2 regions of the Paenibacillus sp. SEL1 genome follow, and region 2 is predicted to be linked to the other one. Evidence: riboswitches for the same ligand, from Rfam matches in the RefSeq annotation. Region 2 holds a riboswitch; the other holds the start of a gene.
The links. A riboswitch is a leader RNA that binds a small molecule or an ion and turns the genes downstream of it on or off. The one in region 2 is predicted to bind glycine.
Positions count from the first base shown of each region.

Region 1: another riboswitch for glycine. It lies ahead of gcvT (glycine cleavage system aminomethyltransferase GcvT); the one in region 2 lies ahead of ACYCSE_RS03055 (alanine/glycine:cation symporter family protein).

Region 1 is NZ_CM137723.1:513,606-517,289, forward strand. It holds gene ACYCSE_RS02310 (PTS mannitol transporter subunit IICB) at 1-166, opposite strand, end outside; gene gcvH (glycine cleavage system protein GcvH) at 544-942, opposite strand; glycine riboswitch at 1,337-1,435, shown strand; gene gcvT (glycine cleavage system aminomethyltransferase GcvT) at 1,612-2,712, shown strand; gene gcvPA (aminomethyl-transferring glycine dehydrogenase subunit GcvPA) at 2,838-3,684, shown strand, end outside.
Region 2 is NZ_CM137723.1:674,564-678,247, reverse strand. It holds gene ACYCSE_RS03065 (LacI family DNA-binding transcriptional regulator) at 1-127, opposite strand, end outside; partial or broken gene ACYCSE_RS03060 (glycoside hydrolase family 1 protein) at 264-895, shown strand; glycine riboswitch at 1,061-1,137, shown strand; glycine riboswitch at 1,156-1,250, shown strand; gene ACYCSE_RS03055 (alanine/glycine:cation symporter family protein) at 1,410-2,828, shown strand; gene ACYCSE_RS03050 (iron-containing alcohol dehydrogenase) at 2,886-3,684, opposite strand, start outside.

The DNA.
Region 1 (3,684 bases), 160 kb from region 2:
CTTCGTTCGGGAACCACCCGGTCGGAATAAAGAGTGCCGTAATCAATCCCCACGCGATAAAGGCTCCCATATTGGGCATAACCATACCGCTAAGAAAACGGCCAAAACGCTGTACGGCGACACGAGTGCCTCCTTTTGAACTTGGCTTTGCGTCCAATGTACTCATATTCAAATCCTCCTTGTAGGTAAGCATCACTACCTTTTCTTAAAATTCATACTAAATGACAGCGCTATCTTCATCAACGAAATGAAAACGTACTTTCGTCATGAACGTTGATGACAACATTTAAATTTAAATTATCCGAGAAGGTATTATACCTGCATAATTCTTCTTAATATGACCTGTAGCTATAGAAAATAGTCGAAAAACCGTGCTGGATTATGTATGATTCTTACTATAGGGACAACCCTCTACATCAGAATAAAACACGTAATTACGTCTGAAAAAAGACAAAAAAATAGCCGCTATGTCAAATCATAGCGACTGTTGTATACAAAAATCAGCAGACAAATAACACTCTTATTCCATACTACATTGCTCCATTACTGCTCATCGGAAATCAACTGCTCGTATTGATCCGCAGACAGTAGCTTGCCCAATGCTTCCTCCACATCTTTACCCATCTCTACTTCGATCATCCAACCTTTTTCATAGGGAGATTCATTCACTAGCTCAGGCGTACTTTCCAGCGCTTCATTCACTTTTAATACGGTTCCCGTCACCGGAGCAAAAAGGTCGGATACCGTCTTCACCGATTCAATCGTACCGATCTCCGCTCCCTGCTCAATCGTTACTCCCACCTCAGGTAATTCTACAAAAACAATATCACCCAGTTGATGCTGTGCAAAGTCTGTAATACCAATCCGCAACGTCCCATCCGCTGTGCGCTGAACCCACTCATGTTCGTCTGTATACCAAAGTTGCTGCTTTACTTCACTCATCCTGTTCCCCTCACTTCCATATGAATAAAATCGCTTTTGCTCACCTGTATTAGACAGGTTAAGATTATGACAACAAGAACACTCATGTCAATAATACTAACAAAAATACTTCATATCACCTCATATGGCGTACTATATAAAAATATGATAGCTTATAACAAACGCTTACATATCCTTATTTATATATTAAATGTTTTTTCTATTGTTTTTGATGACATTTTTATTGACATTTTGAATGAATTTGCGTATTAATGGGTTATAGCAAATGCTTTGGGAAACACCCCGACAACTGCAAACGCGGATGAACGCGGAGGGAGAGACTGCTAAAAAGATTCGCATAGCTGTTGCGGCTTATGAAACATAAGTTCACGCGAATCGGATCAAGTTGTTATCTGCAAAGCCAGGTAATATACTGTTGATCCCGAAGGTAGCGCCGAAGGAGTAAGCCTGCATTGCAGGTGAATCTCTCAGGCAAAAGGACCTCTGCCGGACGCATCTCTGGAGAGCATTCGCTATTGGAGCGGATCACCCAAGGGGAAACCCGGTACATACCGGGGTAACTTTCTGGTATCAAGGACAGAGCTGAAAAAAGAGTGTAGACTGCCGTCTATACGTTTTTTTCGGCCTGTCTTTTTTGTTTAGCCGATCACACCGGATAGGAGTGGAAAAATGACTAATTTGCGAAAAACACCGCTATATTCGTCCTACGGGACGCAGTCTGGGGTTCGTTGTATTGACTTTGGCGGCTGGGAGCTCCCCGTTCAGTTTAGCGGCATTCAAAAGGAGCATGAGGCCGTCCGGCAACGTGCGGGTTTATTCGATGTATCGCATATGGGCGAATTTTTGGTTGAAGGCAAAGAGGCCGAAGCTTTTCTGCAAAGGATGACCACGAATGATGTCAGCCAGTTGGAACCAGGTCAGGCACAATATTCACTCCTGTGTTACCCCGATGGAGGGGTAGTAGACGACCTGCTTGTTTACTGCAAAGGACCGGAGCGCTACATGCTCGTTGTGAACGCCTCTAACATCGATAAGGATTGGGATTGGCTAATTCGCCATATGCCTGCATCCGTTCACATGGAGAATGTGTCTGATGCGATAGCATTGCTGGCGTTGCAAGGACCGGAAGCAGCACGTATTGCCGCAGCCGTGGCAGATACGGACATTACGAATCTGGCATCTTTCCGCTTCCATGAGAATGTGCCATTGTTCGGAGCAAAAGCACTCGTCTCACGAACCGGATATACGGGTGAAGACGGTTTTGAATTTTACGTACCTGCCGCGGAAGCAACAGCCATATGGGAGGGTTTGCTTCGTTCCGGTGAGTCGTATGGGCTGATTCCCGCTGGACTTGGTGCTCGGGATACCCTACGCTTTGAGGCACGGTTGCCGCTGTACGGACAGGAGTTATCTGCCACGATTTCACCACTCGAAGCCGGTCTAGGGTTCTTCGTCAAGCTGAATAAAGGAGATTTTATCGGTAGAGAAGCACTGCAACGTCAGAAAGATCAAGGGATTCCTCGCAAATTGATCGGGCTGGAAATGATGGATCGCGGTATCCCACGCGCCCATTACCCGGTATTCGCAGAAGGACAACACATCGGTGAGGTCACAACGGGGACTCAGTCGCCCACCTTGAAGCGTAATCTCGGCCTCGCCTTGGTAGACAGTCGTTTTAGCGCCCTCTCCACACCGCTGGAGGTTGAGATTCGTGGCAAACGCCTGCGTGCCGAGGTGGTGGCAGCCCCCTTTTATAAACGTCCGCGCTGATCTTAAACTCTCTTCATTTCAATAAAGCAAACATGTCAGATATGAACTTCTGGGTTTTCCATCTCACACTTTTTTATTAGCTAATTTACGATTTAAATTTTGCTTTTCGAAAGGAGCCAGAACCTATGAAGCAGCATCGTTATCTCCCTATGACTGAACAGGATCAAACCGAAATGCTGCGTGTGGTCGGCATTTCATCCATCGATGATTTATTCAGTGACATTCCAGAGGCCATTCGATATCAAGGGGAACTCCCTCTTTCTTCTCGACTCGACGAGAGAGCCTTAACCCGCCACTTGGCCGAGCTGGCTGGACACAACGCCAATACAGACACACATGCCAGCTTTCTTGGCGCAGGAATTTATGATCATCATATTCCGTCTGTCATCCAGCACATCACTTCACGCTCGGAATTCTATACAGCCTACACCCCCTATCAGCCGGAAGTAAGCCAAGGCGAGCTACAAGCCATTTTCGAATTTCAGTCGTATATTTGCGAATTGACGGGCATGGCTGTAGCTAATGCCAGCATGTACGACGGAGCGACTGCACTGGCGGAAGCGGGCTCACTGTCCGCCGCAGCTACCCGCCGTAAACAGCTTATCGTATCAAGGTCCGTCCATCCGGAGGCACGTCAGGTATTGGCAGCCTATGCACGCGGATTGGATTTGGACATCGTGGAAATCGGCTGTTCGGACGGCGTAACGGATGCTAATGCGTTAGCGGCGGCCGTATCAGAACAGACCGCGGCTGTTTTAGTCCAAAGCCCCAACTTTTTCGGAGCCGTGGAAAACCTGAAGCCGATGGCTGATCTCATCCATGCGCACAAAGGTCTTTTGGTCGTCAGCGCCAACCCACTGGCACTTGGCTTGCTGGAGACACCCGGCAAACAGGGCGCGGATATTGTGGTAGGAGATGCGCAGCCACTTGGCATCTCCTCTTCTCTCGGCGGTCCGACCTGTGGATACTTTG
Region 2 (3,684 bases):
ATTCCTGCATGATTTTCAAAATTTTAGTTCTTGTTTCGTGACTAACATGGGGGGACTGATTTAATACTCTGGATACCGTAGCTTTGGAAAAGCCCGCCAGTTTTGCAATTTGATCAAGATTCGACATGGTGCTTCTCCTCACATAAGAAAAAAATAAATTCTTGACATGAAACGCGTTACAACGATTAGGATGACTTATGAAGGCATTACGTCTATTTTAAAGTATCTGTCAATGCATTTCAAAGGAGAACGGTTATCGTTAGGTTGCATTGTTCGCTGAAATGGGCTTTAAAGTATTTCGTATGTCCATCCACTGGTCGCGGATTTTCCCGAATGGCTATGATGCCGAGCCGAATGAAGCAGGATTGCAATTCTACGACAATGTATTTGATGAGCTGCGCAAGTATGGTATTGAACCGCTGGTAACATTGTCACATTATGAAACACCGCTAGGTCTGACTCAGAAGTATAATGGTTGGCTGGGACGTGAAGTCATACAGCATTACGTAAATTATGCCGAAACGGTGTTTACACGCTATAAGGATAAAGTAAAAATACTGGCTGACCTTTAATGAAATCAATGTAATGACCATGAGCCCGTTCACCGGTGGCGGTGTGGTTATTGACCTTTGTGCATGACACGTATCGCATTGATTACTTGCGTCAGCATATTGCCCAAATAAAGGAAGCGATTGCCGACGGTGTTGATCTGCTTGGCTACACCAGCTGGGGTCCTATCGACCTTGTGAGCATGTCTACTTCTGAAATGTCCAAGCGCTACGGATTTATTTACGTTGATCTGGATGATGACGGTAACGGAACGCTCAAACGCTCCAAAAAGGACTCATTTAACTGGTATAAAAATGTGATAGCAACCAATGGTGAAGAATTGTAATTCCATATCATCTCGGGCGGATATAGCAGAAGACATCCTAAGGATGAAATTTGCTGTACCCGCTTTTTTGATAGACATAATAATATTTCAGAGGGCTTCACAAACTTTTCACTTGTAATAAGCTGAAAGTTTTCTGTATAATGAATAAAAATTTCATATGTCTGGTTGATGTTTGCGGGAGATGGAACGAAAGTTCCGACCGAAGGGGCAAAACTCTCAGGTGCTTAGGCTGATTACAGCAACAAGCGGGGACCGTAAACGGACAGAACTCTGGAGAGACCCTTAATTGGGCGCCGAAGGTGCACCGCAGAGAACATCTGCTTAAACTCTCAGGCAAAAGGACAGAGACGCGAATAACCTGTGACAGGGAATACCCTAGGCTTTTTTATGAGCTATTAGAGGTAGTAACCTGCACAAGATGGTTGTATTTTTTCGTGCCTTTAACCTCTCCAGGAGTCGAATCAGCTGATTTGACTCTTTTTTGTTTTCTAATATGCTGGAGGAGCGGGTTGAAATGAATTTGGTACATGTATTAGAAACGATTGACAGCTGGATATGGGGAGCGCCGCTTCTTATTCTCGTAATGGGCACGGGGTTGTGGCTAACGATCCGTTTGAAGCTGCTTCAGGTTATTCGATTGCCTTTGGCGCTCAAGCTAATTGGTAAAGCGCCGGACGAAGGTAGTGGAGATGTAAGCAGCTTCGGAGCATTGAGTACGGCACTGGCAGCTACTGTAGGTACAGGAAGTATTGTTGGCGTGGCGACAGCAATCAAGCTGGGTGGGCCCGGTTCATTATTCTGGATGCTGGTTGCAGCTTTTTTCGGGATGGCAACCAAATATGCGGAAGGATTATTATCCGTTAAATACCGTGTTAAAGACCGGAACGGACAATTTTCGGGTGGTCCGATGTATTATATTGAAAACGGACTTGGCCGCCGTTTCAAGCCGCTGGCGATGTTGTTTGCCTTTTCTGGTGTTCTTGTAGCCCTATTTGGAATCGGTACTTTTCCGCAAGTAAAGGCTATCGTTTCTTCGACGGAAAGTAGCTTTGGAGTGCCAACGGTAGTTACAGCGATCATTATTTCCGTGTTAACGGCTGTTGTTACGATTGGAGGACTCAAAAGTATTGCCAAGGTATCCACAAAGATTGTTCCATTCATGTCGGGGCTCTATATCGTAGTTTGCTTAATTGTACTCATTAAGTTTGCAGGAGAGCTTCCTCATGCGATTGCTTTAGTATTACAAGGGGCCTTCTCGACCACATCTGCAACGGGTGGATTTGCCGGAGCGACGATTATGTTGGCGATGCGAAGCGGAGTTGCCAGAGGTATTTTTGCTAATGAAGCCGGTTTGGGAAGTGCGCCAATTGCAGCAGCAGCTGCTAAGACGAAATGGCCTGCAGAACAAGGGCTGATATCCATGACAGGCGTATTTATTGATACGATGATTATTTGTAATCTGACGGGATTTACGTTGCTGGTTACGGGAATATGGAGTGGAAATGACGATGGAGGTCTGATGACCCAGCATGCGTTTTCCAGTGCCTTTCCGGCTGGTGCAGAGCTCGTGACGATTAGCCTTATTTTATTTGCGTTCACAACGATACTTGGCTGGAATTACTACGGAGAACGTTGTGTTGAATATTTACTGGGTGTCAAATGGATTAAACCATACCGTTATCTGTTCATCGCACTTGTAGCAGGAGGTGCGTTCATCAAGTTGGAAGCCATTTGGCTGCTGGCAGATATCTTTAACGCAATGATGGCTTTCCCGAATCTGATTGCACTGCTTGGCTTATCGGGAATCGTAGTTGCAGAAACCCGAACCTATATGGATTCTCTGTATCCTAATAAGAAAAAGGGCATTCTTGCAGGTGCCAATGTAGGGGCTGCTATTCAAGTAGAAGAAAAGGGACAAACGGTTAATTCATAAATTCCAAAAGGGAGTGCCCTCAGCCATCACAGGCTTGAGGACACTCCCTTTTGAATGTTACAACGATGCACGCAAAATAGCTAAAATATCTTCTTGATTCAGCTTTTTATAATTACCAAATCCTCCGTACTCCATTTCACGGTCTGCAATGTCCGCGATTTTTTCCAATTGCTCATCATTAATATTGTAATCGGCCAGCGTAGAAGGGGCACCGAGACTTGTCCAGAATGCACTAAGACGGTCAATACCTTCCAAGGCGATTTCTCTATCTGTTTTACCTACGGTGTCTAAGTCAAACATGCTGAGCATCAGCCGCTTCATGCGTGCAGCATCCTGATCCACTGTATGTCTCATCCAGTTGGGAAACAGAATTGCCAGACCGCCAGCATGAGGAATATCATATACAGCGGATAATGCATGTTCAATCGTATGCGAAGCCCAGTCCCCGAAGTAGCCCATTTGCAGTGTTCCGTTAAGAGCAATCGTTCCGGCATATAAAATCGTTTCACGATGCTCGTAGTTGTGCAAATCCTCTAGCAGTTTAGGTGCAGTTTCGATCACGGTTTGCAGCACGGAAAAGCACATACGATCTTGCAACGGTGTATTTTTAACATTGTGAAAATACTGTTCAAACACATGGCTCATCATATCCACCATGCCATATACCGTCTGATCACGTGGCACAGAGAAGGTGTTTTTTGGGTCCAGAATCGAAAATTTCGGATGCGTCACCGCGCTGCCCCATACGTATTTTTCGTTCGTTTCCCAGTTGGTGATGACAGAATCCGGATTCATTTCTGAACCGGTGGCGGCGAGTGTGAGGATGGTGCCGAATGGTAGAGCCTCGGTCGGCATG